Regions from separate parts of the Streptomyces sp. NPDC005496 genome, predicted to be linked through region 1. Evidence: riboswitches for the same ligand, from Rfam matches in the RefSeq annotation. Region 1 holds a riboswitch; each other region holds the start of a gene.
What was found. A riboswitch is a leader RNA that binds a small molecule or an ion and turns the genes downstream of it on or off. The one in region 1 is predicted to bind S-adenosylmethionine.

Region 2: it holds a riboswitch for S-adenosylmethionine, as region 1 does, so the genes downstream of both, ACFYQQ_RS14035 (glutathione S-transferase family protein) here and thrC (threonine synthase) in region 1, are expected to answer to the same signal.
Region 3: it holds a riboswitch for S-adenosylmethionine, as region 1 does, so the genes downstream of both, ACFYQQ_RS38735 (aminotransferase class V-fold PLP-dependent enzyme) here and thrC (threonine synthase) in region 1, are expected to answer to the same signal.

The regions. Positions count from the first base shown of each region.
Region 1 is NZ_JBIAJQ010000007.1:354,851-362,081, reverse strand. Features, by position in the region: gene ACFYQQ_RS23290 (trehalose-6-phosphate synthase) at 1-537, opposite strand, end outside; gene ACFYQQ_RS23285 (glucosyl-3-phosphoglycerate synthase) at 646-1,617, opposite strand; SAM riboswitch class I at 1,786-1,943, shown strand; gene thrC (threonine synthase) at 1,961-3,265, shown strand; gene ACFYQQ_RS23275 (MoaD/ThiS family protein) at 3,262-3,540, shown strand; gene ACFYQQ_RS23270 (cold-shock protein) at 3,950-4,153, shown strand; gene groL (chaperonin GroEL) at 4,556-6,181, shown strand; gene ACFYQQ_RS23260 (NADH:flavin oxidoreductase) at 6,409-7,231, shown strand, end outside.
Region 2 is NZ_JBIAJQ010000004.1:349,035-356,265, forward strand. Features, by position in the region: gene ACFYQQ_RS14020 (NtaA/DmoA family FMN-dependent monooxygenase) at 115-1,524, opposite strand; gene ACFYQQ_RS14025 (LLM class flavin-dependent oxidoreductase) at 1,543-2,754, opposite strand; gene ACFYQQ_RS14030 (putative leader peptide) at 2,830-2,955, opposite strand; SAM riboswitch class IV at 3,135-3,275, shown strand; gene ACFYQQ_RS14035 (glutathione S-transferase family protein) at 3,647-4,579, shown strand; gene ACFYQQ_RS14040 (nuclear transport factor 2 family protein) at 4,617-5,015, opposite strand; gene ACFYQQ_RS14045 (PadR family transcriptional regulator) at 5,100-5,663, shown strand; gene ACFYQQ_RS14050 (type 1 glutamine amidotransferase domain-containing protein) at 5,819-6,514, shown strand; gene dhaK (dihydroxyacetone kinase subunit DhaK) at 6,721-7,231, shown strand, end outside.
Region 3 is NZ_JBIAJQ010000020.1:6,279-13,509, forward strand. Features, by position in the region: gene ACFYQQ_RS38725 (cytochrome bc complex cytochrome b subunit) at 1-1,274, shown strand, start outside; gene trpD (anthranilate phosphoribosyltransferase) at 1,431-2,495, shown strand; SAM riboswitch class IV at 2,581-2,697, shown strand; gene ACFYQQ_RS38735 (aminotransferase class V-fold PLP-dependent enzyme) at 2,888-4,249, shown strand; gene ACFYQQ_RS38740 (Lrp/AsnC ligand binding domain-containing protein) at 4,306-4,587, opposite strand; gene ACFYQQ_RS38745 (rhomboid family intramembrane serine protease) at 4,584-5,315, opposite strand; gene ACFYQQ_RS38750 (hypothetical protein) at 5,470-5,709, shown strand; gene ACFYQQ_RS38755 (NYN domain-containing protein) at 5,781-7,130, shown strand.

The DNA of each region.
Region 1 (7,231 bases):
GACGGGCGCCCACGGGGTGTGCGAGAAGTGCCCGATGAGCAGGTCCGGCCGCAGCTCGCGGAGCATCCCGGGCACCAGCGTCAGGTGGTAGTCCTGCACCAGGACCGAGGCGCCGGTGGCCGCGGACTCCGCCAGCGCCTTCGCGAAGGCCCGGTTGTACGCCTCGTACGACGCCCACTGGCGCCGGAACTCCGCGTCGAAGACCGGCTCCAGGGGCGTCTGGTACAGCATGTGGTGAACGAACCAGAGCACCGAGTTCGCGATGCCGTTGTACGCGTCCGCGTGCACCTCGGCGTCGATGTCGAGCATCCGCACGCCGTCCTCGCCGACCCCGCGCCGCACCGCCTCGCGGTCCCCGTCGCCGAGGGCCGCGCACACCCACAGAGCGCCCGCGTCCGGTCCGATCGCCGAGAGCCCCGAGACCAGTCCGCCCCCGCCGCGCCGGGCGTGGAGCGAGCCGTCCTCGCGTACCTCGTAGGAGACCGGTCCGCGGTTGGACGCGACAAGGATCTGGTGGTCACCGTGCGTGGAAGCCATAAGCCTCAACTTAGCCCGGGTCGGAACCGCTCAAACGTACGGACCTGACGGGTACCGGCCGTATACGACCGCCGGAACCCGTCACGGCCCGTCACTCCGGGAGCGGTCTCACGCCACTCTGCGTGAGCGGTACTCGGAGATCTCCGTCATCGGGGGCCGCTCCTCGGTGTCCACCGAGTAGGTGCGCGGCTCGAAGCCGTCGTCGCCCCGCTCGAACTGGGTGAGCGCCGGGCGGATCAGATGGCCGCGGGCCAGCCGGAGCTGCGCGGTGCGGTAGATCGCCGCCGCCATCCGGCCGAGCGCCTGCCCGTCCTGGTGGCGGTGCCTGCGCACCCCCACGTCGACCTGCGCGAGCGCGTCCAGGCCCACCAGGTGCAGCGCGTCGACCAGCATGCCGAGCTCGACGCCGTACCCGACGGGGAACGGCAGCCGCTCCAGCAGGGACCGGCGGGCCGCGTACTCGCCGCCCAGCGGCTGCACGAAGCCCGCGAGCTGCGGCCAGTGCATGTTCAGCAGCGGGCGCGCCATCAGCTCCGTGACCCGGCCGCCCTGGCCCGCGGCGGTCGTGCCGGCGGCGGACCCGTCGGACACGGTCAGCGGCCGGTCGTACATGGCCTTGACGAGATCGACGCCCGGATCGGTGAGCAGCGGGCCCACGATCCCGGTGACGAAGTCGGACGAGAACTCCTTCAGGTCCGCGTCGACGAAGCAGACGATGTCCCCGCTCGTCACGAGCAGTGACCGCCACAGGACCTCGCCTTTGCCGGGGACGGCCGGCAGGCGCGGCAGTATCTCGTCCCGGTGCACCACCCGGGCGCCCGCCGCGGCGGCGACCGCCGAGGTGCGGTCGGTCGAGCCCGAGTCGACGACGACGATCTCGTCGACGAGCGGGACCTGCCGCATGAGGTCGTGGCGGATGACGGCGACGATCTCGCCGACGGTCTCTTCCTCGTTCAGCGCGGGCAGCACGACGCTGACCGTCGAGCCCGCGGCGCGTTTCGCGGCCATCAGCCGGTGCAGCGGACGATCGGTGACGGACCAGGAGCGGGTGCTCAGCCAGCGCTCGACTTCTTCCAGCACGGTCTGCGGCTCCTCACTGTCTGCTCACACGCCCACCCGGGGTGTGATCCATCTCGCGGTTCGGACGACTATCTCAACTGTCCTGGCCGTCGGTTACAGTCTTGAACAACGCGGATGACCATCGCATGTCCTGATCCGGGAACCGCGCGCAGATCAACAACTGAACACCGCTCATCCAGAGGGGCAGAGGGATACGGCCCGTTGAAGCCCCGGCAACCCTCCAGCCGGTCTCGTCCTGATCATCGCCGATCAGCGTCGCGAGGCTCCCGGCTAGGGAAGGTGCCAAATCCGTCTCACGGCGAAGTGCGCCGTGAGGAAGATGAGGAGAAAGGGCCTCGCCTCCATGGCTGCGCAGACAGTTGCAAGCACCACGAACTCCCCCTCCGCCGCGGACTCCGTCGATCTCGGCCCCGCCGCCGCCCTCTCCTGCCGCGAGTGCGGACACCGCGTGCCGCTCGGCCCGGTCTTCGCCTGCGAGGAGTGTTTCGGCCCGCTGGAGATCGCCTACGACTTCTCGGACTACGACACCGAGGACCTCCGCAAGCGCATCGAGGCGGGACCCGCGAACATCTGGCGCTACGCGCCCCTGCTGCCCGTCCCGGCCGACGTCGCCGACAAGCCGAACATCAACCCGGGCTGGACCAAGCTCGTGCAGGCCGACAACCTCGCCCGCGAGCTGGGTGTCGAGGCCGGCAAGCTGTTCGTCAAGGACGACTCCGGCAACCCGACGCACTCCTTCAAGGACCGCGTCGTCGCGCAGGCCCTGGAGGCCGCCCGCGCCTTCGGCTTCACCACGCTCTCCTGCTCCTCCACCGGGAACCTGGCCGGCGCCGTCGGTGCCGCCGCCGCCCGGGCCGGCTTCCGCTCCTGCGTGTTCATCCCGCACGACCTGGAGCAGGGCAAGATCGTCATGGCCGCGGTCTACGGCGGCGAGCTCGTCGGCATCGAGGGCAACTACGACGACGTCAACCGCTTCTGCTCCGAGCTCATCGGCGACCCGGCCGGCGAGGGCTGGGGCTTCGTCAACGTCAACCTGCGGCCGTACTACGCGGAGGGCTCGAAGACCCTCGCGTACGAGATCTGCGAGCAGCTCGGCTGGCGGCTGCCGGACCAGCTCGTCGTGCCGATCGCGTCCGGCTCGCAGCTCACGAAGATCGACAAGGGCCTCCAGGAGCTGATCAGGCTCGGGCTGGTCGAGGACAGGCCGTACAAGATCTTCGGCGCCCAGGCCGAGGGCTGCTCGCCGGTGTCGGTGGCCTACAAGGCGGGGCACGACGTCGTGCGGCCGCAGAAGCCGGACACGATCGCCAAGTCGCTCGCCATCGGCAACCCGGCCGACGGGCCGTACGTCCTCGACATCGCGCGCCGGACGGGCGGCGCGGTGGAGGATGTCGACGACGGCCAGATCGTCGACGCGATCAAGCTGCTGGCGCGCACCGAGGGCATCTTCGCCGAGACGGCGGGCGGGGTGACCGTGGGCGTCACGAAGAAGCTGATCGAGAGCGGCGCCCTGGACCCGGCGCTGACCACAGTCGTCCTCAACACCGGTGACGGCCTCAAGACCCTCGACGCGGTGGCCGGGACCGGTCTGACCGCGACCATCCGCCCGAACCTGGACTCCTTCCGAGAGGCTGGCCTCGCATCATGAGCGTCAACGTTCGCATCCCCACGATCCTGCGCACCTACACGGGCGGCAAGGCCGAGGTCCCGGCGGAGGGCGCGACCCTCGCCGAGGTCATCTCGGACCTGGAGAAGAACCACACGGGCATCGCCGCGCGCGTCCTGGACGACCAGGGCAAGCTGCGCCGCTTCGTGAACGTGTACGTGAACGACGACGACGTGCGTTTCGAGCAGGGCCTGGAGACGGCGACGCCCGACGGCGCCGGCGTCTCGATCATCCCGGCCGTGGCCGGCGGCTGCTGACGACGCACCGTTCAACCGGATTGCCCTCTCCGTGAGAGAAACGGAGGGGGCAATTCTGCATGGTTGAGCGCGGTACAGTTGGGGAAGCCGCTTCGCTTTCCATGCCGGGTGCATATGAACACCGACCCGGTGCCCGATAAGAAGCAGCCAATGTACCCGGCATTTTTGAGCCTTTTACGGCATTTACGGGGCCCGACTTGCCCTGAATATGTGTGAATTCTCCACATACGGCCGATCGCCGATGCCCGGAATTCTCGTCCGATTGACCTGTTGCAGACGGCAGTTGGACAGATACATTCAGCCGCGGTCGACGCGTTCCGGCGCACACCCCCAACCGTTGGGGGGTGAGGTCTGACCCGGATCCGCGAAGTGTGGATCTGTGCAAGGGCCAGTAATAGGGGAGTTAGGCATGGCTCAGGGCACCGTCAAGTGGTTCAACGCGGAGAAGGGGTACGGCTTCATCGCGGTCGACGGTGGTGCGGACGTCTTCGTGCATTACAGCGCGATTCAGATGGACGGCTACCGCACCCTTGAAGAGGGTCAGCGAGTGGAGTTCGAGATCTCGCAGGGCCAGAAGGGTCCGCAGGCGGACATGGTCAAACTCGCCGTCTGATCTCGGCGCGATCGGCCACCGACGCACGCACTCACTCACGTCGAGGGGCCCGTATCCCATCAGGGGTACGGGCCCCTCGGGCGTTCCCGGGAGCGGCCGGGGTCCCCGCCGCTCCGGACGCGGAGGGGGTGGCTCGGGGCCGCGCAGGCGCTCGCAGGGCAGCCGCGACGCGCTCCGCGCGCCCCCTCGATAGGGCTCGCTGGGGAGGAGCACCTTGCACTCTCGGGGGTCGAGTGCTAATCATTGGCGTTAGCACTCTGAAGGTGAGAGTGACAACGAAGGACCGGGTCGGTGAGGCCCGCAGGCCATGTGGGGCAAGGAACCACGAGGCAGGCAGGCCGTCCGTCGCGGGCGCCAGCGCGGTCCGGAGCAATCCACCCCAGTCCGGGAGGACCACTTCACATGGCCAAGATCATCGCGTTCGACGAGGAGGCACGGCGCGGTCTCGAGCGCGGGATGAACCAGCTCGCCGACGCCGTCAAGGTCACCCTTGGTCCCAAGGGTCGCAACGTCGTCCTCGAGAAGAAGTGGGGCGCCCCCACGATCACCAACGATGGTGTTTCCATCGCCAAGGAGATCGAGCTCGAGGACCCGTACGAGAAGATCGGCGCCGAGCTGGTCAAGGAAGTCGCGAAGAAGACGGACGACGTAGCCGGTGACGGCACGACGACCGCGACCGTCCTGGCCCAGGCGCTGGTCCGCGAGGGCCTTCGCAACGTCGCCGCCGGCGCCAACCCGATGGCTCTCAAGCGCGGTATCGAGAAGGCCGTCGAGGCCGTCTCCGGTGCCCTGCTGGAGCAGGCGAAGGATGTCGAGACCAAGGAGCAGATCGCTTCGACGGCCTCCATCTCCGCCGCCGACACCCAGATCGGCGAGCTCATCGCCGAGGCGATGGACAAGGTCGGCAAGGAAGGCGTCATCACCGTCGAGGAGTCCCAGACCTTCGGTCTGGAGCTGGAGCTCACCGAGGGTATGCGCTTCGACAAGGGCTACATCTCGGCGTACTTCGCCACCGACATGGAGCGTATGGAGGCCGTCCTCGACGACCCGTACATCCTGATCGCCAACTCGAAGATCAGCAACGTCAAGGACCTGCTGCCGCTCCTCGAGAAGGTCATGCAGTCCGGCAAGCCGCTGCTGATCATCGCCGAGGACGTCGAGGGCGAGGCCCTGTCGACCCTGGTCGTCAACAAGATCCGTGGCACCTTCAAGTCCGTCGCCGTCAAGGCCCCGGGCTTCGGTGACCGCCGCAAGGCCATGCTCGGCGACATCGCCATCCTCACGGGCGGCGAGGTCATCTCCGAGGAGGTCGGCCTCAAGCTGGAGAACGCGGGCATCGACCTGCTCGGCCGCGCCCGCAAGGTCGTCATCACCAAGGACGAGACCACGATCGTCGACGGCGCCGGCTCCGCCGACCAGGTCGCCGGCCGGGTCAACCAGATCCGCGCCGAGATCGAGAACTCCGACTCGGACTACGACCGCGAGAAGCTCCAGGAGCGTCTGGCGAAGCTGGCCGGCGGCGTGGCCGTCATCAAGGCCGGTGCCGCCACGGAGGTCGAGCTCAAGGAGCGCAAGCACCGCATCGAGGACGCCGTTCGCAACGCGAAGGCGGCCGTCGAGGAGGGCATCGTCGCCGGTGGTGGCGTGGCCCTGCTCCAGGCCTCCTCGGTCTTCGAGAAGCTGGAACTGACGGGTGACGAGGCGACCGGCGCCAACGCCGTGAAGCTCGCCCTGGAGGCCCCGCTCAAGCAGATCGCCGTCAACGGCGGTCTCGAGGGTGGCGTCATCGTCGAGAAGGTCCGCAACCTGCCCGTCGGCCACGGTCTCAACGCCGCGACCGGTGAGTACGTGGACATGATCGCCGAGGGCATCATCGACCCGGCGAAGGTCACGCGCTCTGCCCTGCAGAACGCCGCGTCCATCGCCGCGCTGTTCCTCACCACCGAGGCCGTCATCGCCGACAAGCCCGAGAAGGCCGCCGCCGGCGGCGCCCCGGGCGGCATGCCGGGCGGTGACATGGACTTCTGATCCTTCCGGATCAGGCTCGTCCTTTCCGAGGGCGGCACCCCTTCCCGGGGGTGCCGCCCTCGGGCGTTTCCGGGGCGGGAGCCCCCGCCCACGTGGCCGGGATCACACCGCGGCACGGCGAGGACACGGAATGCCGCGGCGCCGGGGACCGTTGTCGGGAGGGTGGGTCAATGCACGTGCACATACCCACCGGAATGTCCGTCTTCCCCGCCCCGAGGAGCCCTCACGTGACAGCCGACGCCGCGTCCCGCGCAGCCGAGATCCTTTCCCGACCCGTGTCCCTGAACGGCCTGACCGTCCCGAACCGGATCGTGATGGCACCGATGACCCGGCAGTTCTCGCCGGGCGGTGTACCCGGTGAGGACGTGGTCGGCTACTACGCGCGGCGCGCCGCCGCGGGCGTGGGCCTCATCGTCACCGAGGGCACCTACGTCGGCCACGAGTCCGCCGGCCAGAGCGACAGCGTGCCGCGCTTCCACGGCGAGGAGCAGCTCGCCGGGTGGACGAAGGTCGCCGACGCCGTGCACGCGGCCGGCGGCACGATCGTGCCGCAGCTGTGGCACATCGGCATGGTCCGCCGGGCGGGCGAGCCGCCCTTCGCCGACGCCCCCGCGGTCGGCCCCTCCGGCATCCACACCGCCGGCGCCGAGCCCAAGGGCAAGGCCATGACCCAGCAGGACATCGACGACGTCATCGAGGCGTTCGCCAAGGCAGCCGCGGACGCCGAGCGCATCGGCTTCGACGGCGTCGAGCTGCACGGCGCCCACGGCTACCTGCTCGACCAGTTCCTGTGGTCCGGCACCAACCGGCGCACCGACGCGTACGGCGGCGACCCGGTGGCCCGTGCGAAGTTCGCGGCGGAGATCGTCGCCGCGGTCCGGGACGCCGTCTCGCCCGAGTTCCCCGTCCTGTTCCGCTACTCGCAGTGGAAGCAGCAGGACTACGACGCCCGCCTCGCCGAGACCCCGGAGGAGCTGGAGGCCATCCTCGCCCCGCTCGCCGCGGCCGGCGTGGACGCCTTCCACGCCTCCACGCGCCGCTACTGGGTGC
Region 2 (7,231 bases), on a different contig from region 1:
AGCCTCGTACTGGACGTACTTGGGTCTGCGCCCGGTGCGGCGAGAGTGCGTGCATGGCGTCGCGAGGCAGACGGGAATTGTCAGACAGGCCCTAGCACGGCGACCTGTCCGGCGTCAGGACGCCACGCGGTCCGCCTCCGCGTCGGAGCGCCGGGCGGCGGGCTCGGCCAGGCCGAGGTGGTCGCGCAGGGTCGTGCCCGTGTAGTCGTGCCGGAAGACGCCGCGTTCCTGGAGGAGGGGTACGACCCGGTCGGCGAAGGGGTCGAGTCCGCCGGGCGTGATGTGCGGGACCAGGATGAAGCCGTCGGCGGCGTCCGCCTGGACCAGGGAGTCGATGGACTCGGCGACCGTGGCCGGGGAGCCGATGAAGGTCTGGCGGTTGCCGGTCTCGATGACGAGGTCGCGGATGGACCACTTGTTCGCGGCGGCGAGCTCGCGCCACTCCCTGGCGGTGGCGACCGGGTCGCGGTACATCCGCACCTGGGCGCGGCCCCGGGCGACGGTGTGCTCGCCGGGGTCGGGGTCGATGTCGGGCAGCGGGCCGTCGGGGTCGTACCCGGACAGGTCGCGGTTCCAGACGAACTCCAGGTGCTTGATCGCGGTCGCTCCGCTGACCTGGAGGCGGCGCACCTCGTGGGCGATCTCCTCCGCCTCGGCGTCCGTGTCGCCGAGGACGAAGGTCGCGGCGGGCAGGATCAGCAGCTGGTCGTGGGTGCGGCCGTGGCGGGCCAGGCGTCCCTTGACGTCGCTGTAGAACGCGCGGCCCGCCTGCAGGGTGCTGTGCCGGCTGAAAATGGCGTCCGCGTCGGCGGCGGCGAACTCCCGCCCCTCCTCGGAGTCGCCGGCCTGGAAGATCACGGGGCGCCCCTGCGGACTGCGCGGGACGTTGAACCGGCCCTGGATGTCGAAGTGCTGCCCCCGGTGCGCGAAGGCGCCGGCGCGCGCGTCCCGCAGGAAGGTGCCGCTCTGCTGGTCGGCGGCGATCTCATCCCCGTGCCAGGAGTCGAAGAGTTCGTGGGCGGTCGCAAGGAACTCCCTGGCCCTGGAGTACCGCTCCTCCTGCGGGAGGAAGCCGCCGCGGCGGAAGTTCTCCCCGGTGAAGGCGTCCCAGGAGGTGACGACGTTCCAGGCGGCCCGCCCGTCGGAGAGGTGGTCGAGGCTCGCGAACTGCCGGGCCACTTCGTAGGGTTCGTTGAAGGTGGAGTTGATGGTGCCGGTCAGGCCGAGGCGGTCGGTGACGGCGGCGAGGGCCGACAGGACGGTGAAGGTGTCGGGGCGGCCCACGACGTCCAGGTCGTAGATGCGTCCGCCCTGTTCGCGCAGCCTGAGCCCCTCGGCGAGGAACAGGAAGTCGAACTTGGCGCGTTCGGCGGTCCGCGCGAAGTGCGCGAACGAATCGAACTCGATGTGGCTCCCCGCCGCGGGGTCGCTCCACACGGTGGTGTTGTTGACTCCGGGGAAGTGGGCCGCGAGGTGGATCTGCTTCAGCGGCTTGTCGGACGACGTGGTCAACGGCTTGCTCATGGCTGGAAGTCCTCGGGCTCAGGCGGTGGCGTAGCGGTTCGCGGGGCGGGCGAGGCCGAGCAGGCCGCGCAGGGTGTCGCTCTCGTACGCGTGCCGGAACACCTCGCGGCGCTGGAGTTCGGGCACCAGGCCCCGGGTGATCGCCGGGAGGTCGTGACCGGCGACGGCGGGCCGCAGCCGGAAGCCGGACAGTCCGGCCTCGCTCAACTCCGTCAGCAGGTCGGCCAGTTGTGCGGGCGTCCCGGTGAAGACGGGTGCGTCACCGGTGTACGGGTGTCCCGCCAGGTCGTCCAGGCGGTCGCGGCGGGCGGCCGCCGCGGCCGGGTCCTCGTCGAGGAAGACCAGGAGGTCGCCGAAGAGGTGGAGCGGCTCCTCGGCGCGTCCGCCGGCGGCCCGGGCGGTGCGGACGGCGGCGACGAGGTCGCGGGCCTGGCCGCTGTCGTGCGGGGTGAGAAATCCGAGGTCGGCGGAGCCGGCGAGCAGACGGAACGGGGCGCCCGAGGGGGTCTGGTGGGCGAGTGCGCCGACGAGGGGCTGGCCCTGCGGGGGCCGGGGGGTGATCGAGGGCCCCTTGACGCTGAAGTGCCTGCTCTCGAAGTCGATGTAGTGCAGCTTGTCGCGGTCGATGAAGCGGCCGGTGGCGGTGTCGCGGATCTCCGCGTCGTCCTCCCAGCTGTCCCAGAGGCGGCGCACGGCCTCGACGTAGTCGGCGGCCTCCTCGAAGAGCTCGGCGGCCTGATCCGGGGCGGCGGCCGTGCCGGGTACCTCGGCGGGGAGGCCGGGGACCGTACGGCGGCCGAAGTGGGCGGCCTCGTCCGGCCGGGCCGACACCTGGACGCGCAGGCCCGCGCGGCCGTTGCTGACGTAGTCCAGGGTGGCGACGGCCTTCGAGATGTGGAACGGCTCGGTGTGTGTGGCGACGACGGTGGGGACCAGTCCGATGTGCCGGGTCAGCGGGGCGACGCGGGCTGCGACGAGCACCGCGTCGAGCCGGCCGCGCACCTGGTCGGTACGTGCGTCGGGGCCGGCGGGGAGGGAGGACTGGAGTCCGAGGGAGTCCTCGATGGTGACGAAGTCGAGCAGGCCGTGTTCGGCCTCGGTGACGAGATCGGCCCAGTAGCGGGCGGTGAACAGCTCCTGGGGGCGGGCCTCGGGCTCGCGCCAGGCGGCCGGGTGCCAGCCCGCGCCGTCGAGCGCGACGGCGAGGTGCAGCGGGGAGTTCGGGGACACGGAGGGGTGCCTTCCTGGTCGACCATGGGAGATCGCCGGCCCTCGTCCGGTGGGGGCGGCGGCGCGGGTGCACGGTCAGGGACGACAGAGCGCGCCGGCCACGCGCAGCAGGTCGATGTGCGGCCGGGAGTACAGGCGGACACAGCCGCGTGGGGTGAACGTCACCACGGGACGGCGGAACGCGGGCGACGCGACTCCCATCGCTCCCACCTCCGCCTCCGCACTCGGTGCCCTCCAGAGCGGCAACCAAGCGGCCGCGCCCTTTGTTCCGCCGAACTGTACGCCGCGCCGCGGGAGTCGGGCATGCCGCCGACCACGTCGTGAGACGGCGCGGACGCCTTCTTGACGCTCCCCCGGGGCGCGGCGACACTGCTGAGGACGGTCACGATTGTCAGCGCCCCGCGAGTGTTCGTGCTCGTACGGTCATCGGCCCCGGCCCGCTGGCAGGCAACCCTTCCACCGCGACGGGGTGCCCCGGGTGACGACCGGGTTCCGCCGGTGCGGCGGGACAAGCGTGGTCTCGCGTCTCGCGAGCCCCGAGCGTGGACCGGTGGGAATGCCCAGGAACGACTTGACGAGGCGCCTGCACATCGATCTGCTGCGTGTCTCCAGCGCGTACTAAGGACCGTCCGGCCCTCCGCGTCGCTGCCCGCGAGGCACCTTCGCATACTCGGGTCCGCGCTCCCGGCGTGCCCGGCGACGAGCCCGGCACCGCACGTACGCGGGCCCGCGCCCGGCGCGCGAGCGAGCGTGCCTGACGTCGCGAGGCGGACGGGAGAGGCCGGACAGGTCCCGGTTCCGGCGATCCCGGACCGGTACGAGAGAAGCGCGGTCACTCCGTTTCGTCACGGCGCCCACGAGGCGGCCGGGACTTCCTCACCCATGGAGAGTCATGCCCGAGACCCTGTCGCACGCCTCCAGCACGAGCACTCCCCGCACCGGCACGCCCGAGCCCGGAACCACCGACCCCACCGGCGCCTGTTCCGGCGTCGGGGACACACCCGGCACTCAGTCCTCCCCCGCGGAGTCCGCCGACGCCGGTGCCCCGGCCCGGTGTGCGTCGTCCTTCCGCGCGGCCGCGCCGCTCGACGCGCTCCCCCGGCCCCGCGGCGCGGGTTCGGCCGGCGCTCAGCAGCACGTCCACAACCGGATCGGCGTCGGTCTCGCCGGCGGTTTCTACCCGGCCCCGCACCGCTATCAGCTGTACCTGTCCCCGGACTGTCCGCGCTCGCTGCGCGTCGCGGTCACCGTCGACCTGCTGGGCCTCGGGGACTTCGTCGCCACCCTTCCCGCGGGCCCCGCTGCCCCTGGCGGCCCGGACTGCTCCGCCTCCCTGCGCCGAGCCTACGAGGCCACCTGGCACCACTACGACGGCCCGCTCGCCGTGCCCGCGCTGTGCGACCGGTGGACCGGACGTGTGGTCAGCAACCACACGCCGGACATCCTGCGCGACCTGGCCGGCCTGGCGGACCGCACCGGGGCACAGGTCCCCGCCCTCCGTCCGCCGGCCCACGCGGCGGACATCGACGCCCTGCGCGAGCTCCTCGACACGGAGGTCACCCCGGACGCCCGGCCAGGGCGCCGGTCGGCCGCGCTGGACCGACTGAACGGGCAACTCGCCTCGTCTCCCTACGTGTTGGGCCACGAGATGAGTGCCGCGGACGTGGACCTCTGGGCCGCCCTCGTCCATCTCGACGCTCCCGGCGCCCTCGCCCCGTACGAGCACCTCCGGGGTTATGTGCGGCGGCTCGGTGCCCACCCGGCGTTCCGGGGGAAGACGAGCCGGAGCGAGGGGGCGGGCGTCGCACCGCTTCGGCGACGGTAGTCCGGACCGGCGGAGGCACCGCCTCCGCCGGCCGTCGTCACTCCGCGGCGCCCATCGCCTCCCGGGAGATCTGCTCGAACTGCGCGGCCATCGCCTCCTGGAGGGCCTGGGCGGCCGACAGCGGGCGGACCATCACCGTGAAGTCGTCGATCCTTCCGTCCTCGTCGAGGTGCAGGAAATCGCAGCCCTCGATCTCCTTGTCGCCCACCTTCGCCCGGAAGATCAGGGCGTGGTCGACGCCGTCGGCGTCACCGATCTCACGGACGTAGTGGAAGTCGGTGAAGACGCGCGAGACGCCGCGGACGATGGCCGCGGTGATCGCCCTGCCGGTGTACGGCTTGAACACCACCGGGCTGGTGAACACCACGTTCTCGGCCAGCAGCGCCTCGATCGCGGCGTGGTCGCCGGCCTCCACCGCCTTGCGGAAGGGATGCATCGCGCCCACCTCTCATAGTCAACTAATTGAATAGGTGTGGAAGAGATTACTCGCGTCGGCGGCCGGACATCTAGCCTTGCGGGCATGGCATTGCGCAACGCGGTCCTGGCCGCGCTTCTGGACGGCGAGGCATCGGGCTACGACCTGGCCAAGGGGTTCGACGCGGCGATCGCCAACTTCTGGATGGCGACGCCCCAGCAGCTGTACCGGGAACTCGACCGCATGGCCGCCGAGGGGCTCATCGAGGCGCGGCTCGTGCGCCAGGAGCGCCGGCCGGACAAGCGGATGTTCTCGCTGACGGACGCCGGGCGCCGTGCCCTGCGCGATTTCACCGGCGCCCCGCCCCGGCCCACGGCCATCCGGGACGAGCTCCTGGTCAAGGTGCACGCGGTGGACGAGGGCGATCCCGACGCCGTACGCGCGTCGATCACCGAGCGGCTGGAGGGGGCCCGCGCGAAGCTGGCCCGCTACGACCGGCTGCGCGCCCGCCTCCTCGACGGGCGGACCGAGGACGCGTACCTCGCCGAGGCGGAACGGGTCGGGCCGTATCTGACGCTGATGCGGGGCCGTTCGTTCGAGCGGGAGAACATCGCCTGGGCGGAACGGGCGCTGCGCGTCCTGGAGCAACGCACCGCCGTACGCGGGTAGTTCCGGGAGCAGTGCACGGCCTTCCCCGACGGGAGGCGGCCCGCCTTGCCGGTCGGTGCGGCCCGCACGTATTCCCTCCGGCCCATTGGAAGTCCTATGGCAGCGAATGGCATGTCTATTGGTCACCTATGGGCCGTACGGCCTACCGTCGCGGTATGTCGAAGATTCTTTTTGTGATGACCGGCGCCGACCACTGGACGCTGGCGGACGGCAGCAAGCACCCGACCGGCTTCTGGGCCGAGGAAGCGGTCGCCCCGTACGAGGCGTTCACGGCGGCGGGCCACGAGATCGTGGTCGCCACACCCGGCGGGGTCGTCCCCACCGTGGACCGGGCGAGCCTGGCGCCCGAGGCCAACGGCGGACAGGACAACGCCGACAGGATCGCCGGGGCCCTGGACTCGATGGACGCGCTCCGCGAGCCGATCCGGCTGGAGGACGTGCGGCTCGACGACTACGCGGCCGTGTTCTACCCCGGCGGGCACGGCCCGATGGAGGACCTCGCGGTCGACGCGGTCTCCGGACGCCTCCTCACCCTCGCGCTGACGTCGGGCAAGCCGCTCGGCGTGGTCTGCCACGCCCCCGCCGCGCTGCTCGCCGCGCAGGGCGAGGACGGCCGCAACGCCTTCGCCGGATACCGCCTGACCGGCTTCACCAACGCGGAGGAGACGCAGGCCGGACTCGCCGGCAAGGCGAAGTGGCTGCTCCAGGACCGCCTGGTCGAGGCGGGCGCGGACTTCCAGGAGAGCGAGCCGTGGGCACCGCACGTGGTGGTCGACCGCAATTTGGTCACCGGACAGAACCCGTCCTCCTCCGCCCCGCTCGCCGCGGAACTGCTGAAGAAGCTCGGCTGAGACACCTCTCCGCCCCCTGAACCGGGCCGGGATCCGGCCGCCCCCACGGGCGGCCGGATCCCGGCCCGCCGCGCTTTCCGGACACCTCTCCGGTGCCCGCGCCGGCCCGCCGCCCCGCCGCCTGATCCGTCCGGATCGGCGCCGCACGTGACCACCGCCTCCTGAGCGCCGATACTGCAAGAGGCTGATCTCATCAGGAGGTACCCATGAAGATGCTCATCAACGTGGCGGAGACAGTGGTCGCGGACGCCCTGCGGGGCATGGCGGCGGCTCATCCGGAGCTGACGGTCGACGTGGAGAACCGGGTGATCGTCCGGCGCGACGCGCCGGTGGCCGGAAAGGTCGGGCTCATCTCGGGCGGCGGATCCGGGCACGAACCGCTGCACGGCGGATTCGTGGGTCCGGGGATGCTGTCGGCGGCCTGTCCGGGCGAGGTCTTCACCTCGCCGGTGCCGGACCAGATGCTGCGGGCGGCGGCCGCCGTGAACAGCGGCGCGGGCGTGCTGTTCATCGTGAAGAACTACACGGGCGACGTGCTCAACTTCGACATGGCCGCCGAACTGGCCGAGGACGAGGGCATCCAGGTCGCCAAGGTCCTCGTCAACGACGACGTCGCCGTCACCGACAGTCTGTACACGGCCGGCCGGCGCGGCACCGGCGCGACCCTCTTCGTCGAGAAGATCGCCGGAGCGGCCGCGGAGGAGGGCGCGCCGCTGG
Region 3 (7,231 bases), on a different contig from region 1:
CGCTGGTCTTCCTGGCCGGCATGTTCGTCCACATGATGCGTGTGTTCTTCACGGGCGCGTTCCGCAAGCCGCGTGAGGTCAACTGGCTGTTCGGCTTCCTGCTGTTCGTCCTGGGCATGTTCACCGGATTCACCGGCTACTCGCTCCCGGACGACCTGCTCTCCGGCACCGGTGTCCGCTTCATGGAGGGCGCGATCCTGTCCGTGCCGATCGTCGGCACGTACCTGTCGTTCTTCCTCTTCGGCGGCGAGTTCCCGGGCGGCGACTTCGTCGCGCGGTTCTACTCGATCCACGTCCTGCTGTTGCCGGGCATCATGCTCGGCCTGGTCGTGGCGCACCTGATCCTGGTCTTCTACCACAAGCACACCCAGTGGGCGGGCCCGGGCAAGACGGAGAAGAACGTCGTCGGCATGCCCCTGCTGCCGGTCTACATGGCCAAGGCGGGCGGCTTCTTCTTCCTGGTCTTCGGTGTCATCGCGATCATCGCGGCGATCGCCTCGATCAACCCGATCTGGACGCTCGGCCCCTACCGGCCGGACCAGGTGTCGACCGGCGCCCAGCCCGACTGGTACATGGGCTTCTCCGAGGGCCTGATCCGCACCATGCCGGGCTGGGAGATCAACCTGTGGGGCCACACCCTCGTCCTGGGTGTGTTCGTCCCGCTGGTCATCTTCCCGCTCGTGCTGGTCGTGATCGCGGTCTACCCGTTCATCGAGTCCTGGGTCACCGGCGACAAGCGCGAGCACCACATCCTGGACCGCCCGCGCAACGTCCCGACCCGTACGGCCGTGGGCGTCGCGTGGATCACCTGGTACGTCGTCATGCTGATCGGTGGTGGCAACGACCTCTTCGCCACCCACTTCCACATGTCGATCAACTCGATCACCTGGTTCGTCCGCATCGCGTTCTTCGTGGCGCCGGTGATCGCGTTCATCGTGACCAAGCGGATCTGCCTCGGCCTCCAGCGCCGGGACCGCGACAAGGTGCTGCACGGCCGCGAGTCGGGCATCATCAAGCGCCTGCCGCACGGTGAGTTCGTCGAGGTGCACGAGCCGCTCAGCCAGGAGGCGCTGCACACGCTCACCGCGCACGAGCAGTACCAGCCGGCCGAGATCGGCCCCGCGGTCGACGAGAACGGCGTCGAGCGCAAGGTCAAGGGCACGCAGAAGCTGCGCGCGAAGCTCAGCAACGCGTACTACGGGGGAGAGAACCAGATCCCCAAGCCCACGGTCGACGAGTACAAGGAGATCACGAGCGGCCACGGCCACCACTGATCCTCCGCCCCGGTCCCGACCGGTCGCCACGGCTGGAGCCCCGTCCATTGCATGGACGGGGCTCTTTGCCGTCCCCGGGCGTGGATAGGGTGGACCCTGCCCGTGACACCTCGTGCACGGTCTTCTCGTATCTGTCTACGGACCCAGGAGCGGCATATGAGTGCTGTGACCCCCGCTGGAGGCGACATCGCGGCGGGCCGTTCCTGGCCCCAGGTGCTGAACGGCCTCCTGGACGGGCGTGACCAGAGCGCGGACGAGACGGCCTGGGCGATGGACCGCATCATGCGCGGTGAGGCCACGGACGCGCAGATCGCCGGGTTCGCGGTGGCGCTGCGGGCCAAGGGAGAGACGGTCGAGGAGATCTCCGGCCTGGTCCGCGCGATGTACGAGCACGCCAACGTGATCGAGGTGCCCGGGGAGACCGTCGACATCGTCGGCACGGGCGGCGACGGCGCCAAGACCGTCAACATCTCCACCATGTCGGCGATCGTCGTGGCCGGCACGGGCGCCAAGGTGGTCAAGCACGGCAACCGGGCCGCGTCGAGCGCGTCCGGCGCCTCCGACGTCCTGGAGAAGCTGGGCGTCAATCTCCAGCTGACACCGAAGCGGGTCGCCGAGGTGGCCGAGGAGGCCGGGATCACCTTCTGCTTCGCGGTGAAGTTCCATCCCGCCCTGCGTCATGTGGCCGCCGCGCGCGGGCAGTTGGGCATCCGCACGACCTTCAACTTCCTGGGGCCGCTGACCAACCCGGCCCGGGTCAAGGCCCAGGCCGTCGGGGTGGCCGATCTGCGGATGGCGCCCATCGTCGCCGGTGTCTTCGCCGAACGCGGCAACTCCTCGCTGGTGTTCCGCGGCGACGACGGCCTCGACGAGCTGACCACCACCGCCACGTCCAGGGTGTGGGTCGTGCGCGACGGGAAGGTCCACGAGGACGCCTTCGACCCGCGTGACGTGGGCATCGACCTGGTCCCGGTCGAGGCCCTGCGGGGCGCCGACGCGTCGTACAACGCGGACGTGGCCCGGCGGCTGCTGAACGGCGAGAGCGGGCCCGTACGGGACGCGGTGCTGCTGAACGCGGCGGCGGCCCTGGTCGCCCTGGAGCCGGGGAGCGGGCCGCTCGCGGAGCAGATCCGCGCCGGGATGGCACGGGCCGCGGAGGCCGTCGACTCCGGGGCCGCGAAGCGCACCCTGGACCGGTGGGTCGCGGCCAGCAACGCCTGAGCCGCACACACGGTGAGGCGGGGCGCGGTCCGGATTCTGGACCGCGCCTTGCGCGTGGAAGATCTTCTGGCAAGATGCTGTACCAGGTCATGAGCGACAGCCATCAGGCCCCGGCCGGCTGTCCGGCAACCCTCCGTCCGTGGCGGGGTGCCCCGGGTGAAGACCAGGCCGTAGGCAGCGAGGTCTACGGCAAGCGCGGACCCCTCGCACTCTTCCGAGTGAGCACCGCCAGGGGTCCTGGTCGTTCGAGGGAGCCTTCTGTGAGCAAGCGAATGCGGTAGGGCGTAGAGCCCCGCCTCCGCACACCCTTTTCTCCTCCTTCCTGTGCCGTCGACGCCCCCCGAGCGGGCTGTCCGCACAGCGATCTCGCCTGCCACTCACAGGAGTTCGCCATGTCTGTCCCCACCGCTGCCGCCGACCGTTCCGTTTGTGCCCCGCTGCCCGTTCTCGGCCGGGATGTCACCGTCCCCCTGGTCACCGGCGGCGAGGTCACCTACGCCGCGCTGGACTACGCCGCCAGCGCCCCGGCCCTCCAGCGCGTCTGGGACGACGTCGCCGCGTACGCCCCGTACTACGGCAGCGTGCACCGGGGCGCCGGCTACCTCTCCCAGCTCTCCACCGACCTCTTCGAGAGCGCCCGCGTGACCGTCGCCGAGTTCCTCGACTGCCGGGACGGCGACCAGGTCGTCTTCACCCGCTCCACCACCGACTCCCTCAACCTGCTCGCCGCCGCCCTGTCGGCGGACTGCCAGGTCTTCGTCTTCGAGACCGAGCACCACGCCTCGCTGCTGCCCTGGCGCGACGCCCGCGTGACGTACCTGAACGCCCCGCGCACCCCGGACGAGGCCGTCGCCACCCTGGAGCGCGCGCTGGCCGCCCGCGACCCGTACGGCCCGGCCCTGGTGTGCGTCACCGGCGCCTCGAACGTCACCGGCGAGCTGTGGCCGGTGCGCGAGCTGGCCGCCGCCGCCCACGCGCACGGCGCCCGCATCGTCCTGGACGCCGCCCAGCTCGCCCCGCACCACCCGGTGTCGGTCAAGGACCTGGACGTCGACTGGGTCGCCTTCTCCGGGCACAAGCTGTACGCGCCCTTCGGCTCCGGTGTCCTCGCGGGCCGCGCCGACTGGCTGACCGAGGCCGAGCCCTACCTCGCGGGGGGCGGCGCCAGCCGCAAGGTCTCGCGGCGCGCGGACGGCGGGGTCGACGTCGAGTGGCACGACAGCGCCGCCCGCCACGAGGCCGGCTCCCCGAACGTGATCGGCGTCTACTCCATCGCGTCGGCCTGCAAGGCGCTCACCGAGGCCGGCTTCGACTCCCTGGTCGCCCGCGAGCAGCACCTGATCGACACCGTCCGCGCGGGCCTCGCCGAGGTGCCCGAGGTGCGGGTCCTGTCGCTGTTCGGGGACGACGCCCCGCGGGTGGGCGTCATCTCGTTCGTCGTCGACGGCTGGAACAGCTCGCACTTCGCGGCGGCCCTGTCCGCGGAGTACGGCATCGGCGTGCGCGACGGCCTCTTCTGCGCCCACCCGCTGGTGCGCACCCTGCTCGGCAGCGACCCGCAGAGCCAGGGGGAGTGCGGGGCCCCGGAGGCCGCGCCCGGCGAGAAGTCCCTGAACGCGATCCGCGTCAGCTTCGGCGCGGGCACCCCGGACGAGCACGTGGAGCGCTTCGTCCGCGCCGTGAGGGAACTGGTGCGGGACGGCGCCCGGTGGCGGTACCGGACCCAGGACGGGCGTTGCGTGCCGGCGGTCTGAGGCCGTAGAAACGGCTCAGCGGCCGGAGGCGGCGGGCGCGGTACGGTCCCGGCAGGTCAGGAGTCGAGGCCGATCGCGAACGCCGCCTCCAGGTCGTGCTGGGAGTACGTGCGGAACGCGACGTGGGTGTCGGTGCCCTCGACGCCCGGGATCTTGCTGATGCGGCCCGGGATGACGTCGGCCAGGTCGTCGTGCGCCTGCACGCGGACCATGGCGATGAGGTCGTAGGTGCCGGTGACGGAGAAGACCTCGCTGACGCTGTCGAGGGCCGCGATCGACTCCGCGATCTCGGGGATCCGGTCCACGCTGGTCTTGATGAGCACGATCGCGGTGATCACGGCTGGTTCTCTCCCTCGGGGGCCGTCACTGGGGTTTTCACTCTAGTCGCACGGCCGAAGCGCACCCAGGCGCAGAGGAACCCGGCGGTGAAGCCCAGCAGGTGGGCCAGGTAGGCGACCCCGGGCCCCTGGTCGTCGCGGCCCGCCGCGAGCCACTGGAGGACCGCCCAGAAGGGCAGGACCACCCAGGCCGGGAAGCGCAGCGGCAGGAAGAAGAGGAACGGGAAGAGACTGGTCACCCGGGCCCCGGGGAACAGGTACAGGAACGCTCCGAGGACCGCGGAGATCGCCCCCGACGCGCCGACCAGGGTCTGTGTGGACTCGGCGTTGGCGATCGCGTAGCCGAGCAGGGCCAGGTACCCGCAGCCCAGATAGAAGAGGGCGAACCCGGCGCGGCCCATGCGCTCCTCCGCCATCGCCCCGAAGACGTAGAGGAAGAGCATGTTGCCGAGGAGGTGGAGCCAGCTGCCGTGGATGAACAGCGCCGTCGCGGGAGTGAGCAGGGCGCGCGGCCGCCCGTCGAGGAGCTCGGCGGGGATCACGCCCCAGCGGCGGAAGTACGCCTGCTGGGCGGCGAAAAGGTCGTCCCCGGTGCCGTACGCCGGGTTCAGTCCCGCCGCCGGGCCGATCACGAAGATCAGGCAGCACACACCGATCAGTCCGTACGTCACCGGCGCGGACTGTCCCCGGACGCTCCGGCCGATCACCGCGCTCCACTTACCGGTCATGCGACAGAGCATGGCGTAATCGGGCGGAAGCGCACAGACCGCCTCGCCGCGTGGACGGCCGAGCGTCGAGGACCCGCCAGGCCGTAGGGTACGAGCCACACGCACCAGGGAAGCTGGCGCATCACGGACACTAGAGGGAAAGCGAACAGCCACGATGACGGTTCCCCTGCCGACCGCCGAGACGCGGTGGCGCTGCATGCTCTGCGGCAACCTCACGCGTTTCGACGTGACCCGCTCCTCGAAGGTCGTCGAGTACGTGCACCTCGACCTCGCCGGCGAGCCGAAGGTCGAGGAGCGCGAGGTGGTCAGTGAGACCATCGACTCGGTGCGCTGCCGCTGGTGCAACGCGGTGGATCAGGTGGAACTGGTGGACAGGCCGGGCGCCGGCTCCTGACGATGGGGGTCCCCCCGCTCGAGCGAAGCCGAGAGTGGGGGAGGGCCCCGCGAGAAATTGGGGTGTGACGGATGGTGGAGACCACAGGCGGGGAGCCGGACGACGGCACCGCCGAGGTGCTCGACCGCCCGCTGCCCGACGGCGTGCGGCGCCGGGTCGTACAGATCGTCTCCGACGGCTTCGGCGGTTTGACCGTGGCCGAACTGCCCGCGCAGCTGCGGCAGTACGCGCGCTTCGCCCCCAATCGGCGGGCGAAGTTCGCGGGCAACGCCATGGCCGCGGCCCTGGAGACGGACCCGCTGTTCAGGCAGCGCATCGCCGAGAAGCTGAGAGAGGCCCAGCCGGAGCTCACCGGCGCCCTGGACGCGGGTTCACCGCCTCCGGCCGCGGACCCGCTGGACGTGGCGGCCGCGGCCTACGTGTTGCGCCCCGCGGGCTGGGTGAAGCTGGTGACCGCCGCGGGCGAGGAGGCCCTGCGGGCGGACGCCGAGCGCGCCGACGAGGAGAACCGCGCCGAGCTGGAGCGGCTGCGCGAGGAACTCGCGGCGGCCCGCGGCCAGACCAGGGCCGAGACCGAACGGCTGCGGACGGAGTTGGAGTCGGCCCGCAAGGAAGCCGAATCGCTTCACCGCAAGCTGCGAAGCGCCCTCAGTGACGTCAAGCGGGGCGAGGCGGCCCTGCGTAAGCTCCAGAACGAGATGGAGACCGCGCGCGCCGAGGGGCAGGCCCAGCTGTCCGCAGCCGAGAGCGAGGGCCGGCGGCTCAAGGCGCGGCTCGGCGAGGCCGAGGCGGCCCTGGAGGCCACCCGCAGGGCCGCACGCGAGGGCCGCAGCGTCGAGGACATGCGGGTGCGGCTGCTGCTCGACACGGTGCTGGACGCGGCCCAGGGGCTGCGGCGCGAACTCGCCCTGCCCCCGGTGTCCCAGCGTCCCGCCGAGACCGTGGACGCCGTCGAGCCCGGACGGATGACGCCGAAGGACATCGCCGCCCGCGCCCTGTCCGAGGACGACCCCGCGATCCTCGACCAGTTGCTCGCGCTGCCCCAGGCGCATCTGGTCGTCGACGGCTACAACGTCACCAAGACCGGCTATCCGCAGATGCCGCTGGAGAAGCAGCGGCTGCGGCTCCTCGGCCAGCTCTCGCAGCTCGCCGCGCAGACCGGCGCCGAGGTCACCTGCGTCTTCGACGGGGCCGAGCTGGCCGCGCCGGTGCTGCTCGCGCCGCCGCGCGGAGTACGGGTGCTGTTCTCCAAGCCCGGGGTGACGGCGGACGAGCTGATCCGCCAGCTGGTGCGCGCCGAGCCTGTGGGACGGCCCGTCATCGTCGTGTCGACCGACCGCGAGGTGGCCGACGGGATCGCCAAGGCGGGTGCGCGGCCGGTCGCCTCGGTGGTGCTCCTCAAGCGCTTCTCGCGCGGCTGAGACGGAACCGAATACACCGCTTTACGCCGCCGGGACCGCGGAGGCGCCTTTCCGTGCTTACCGGCCCATAGGAAACGTACGCACCATGCGTAACGTCTGGG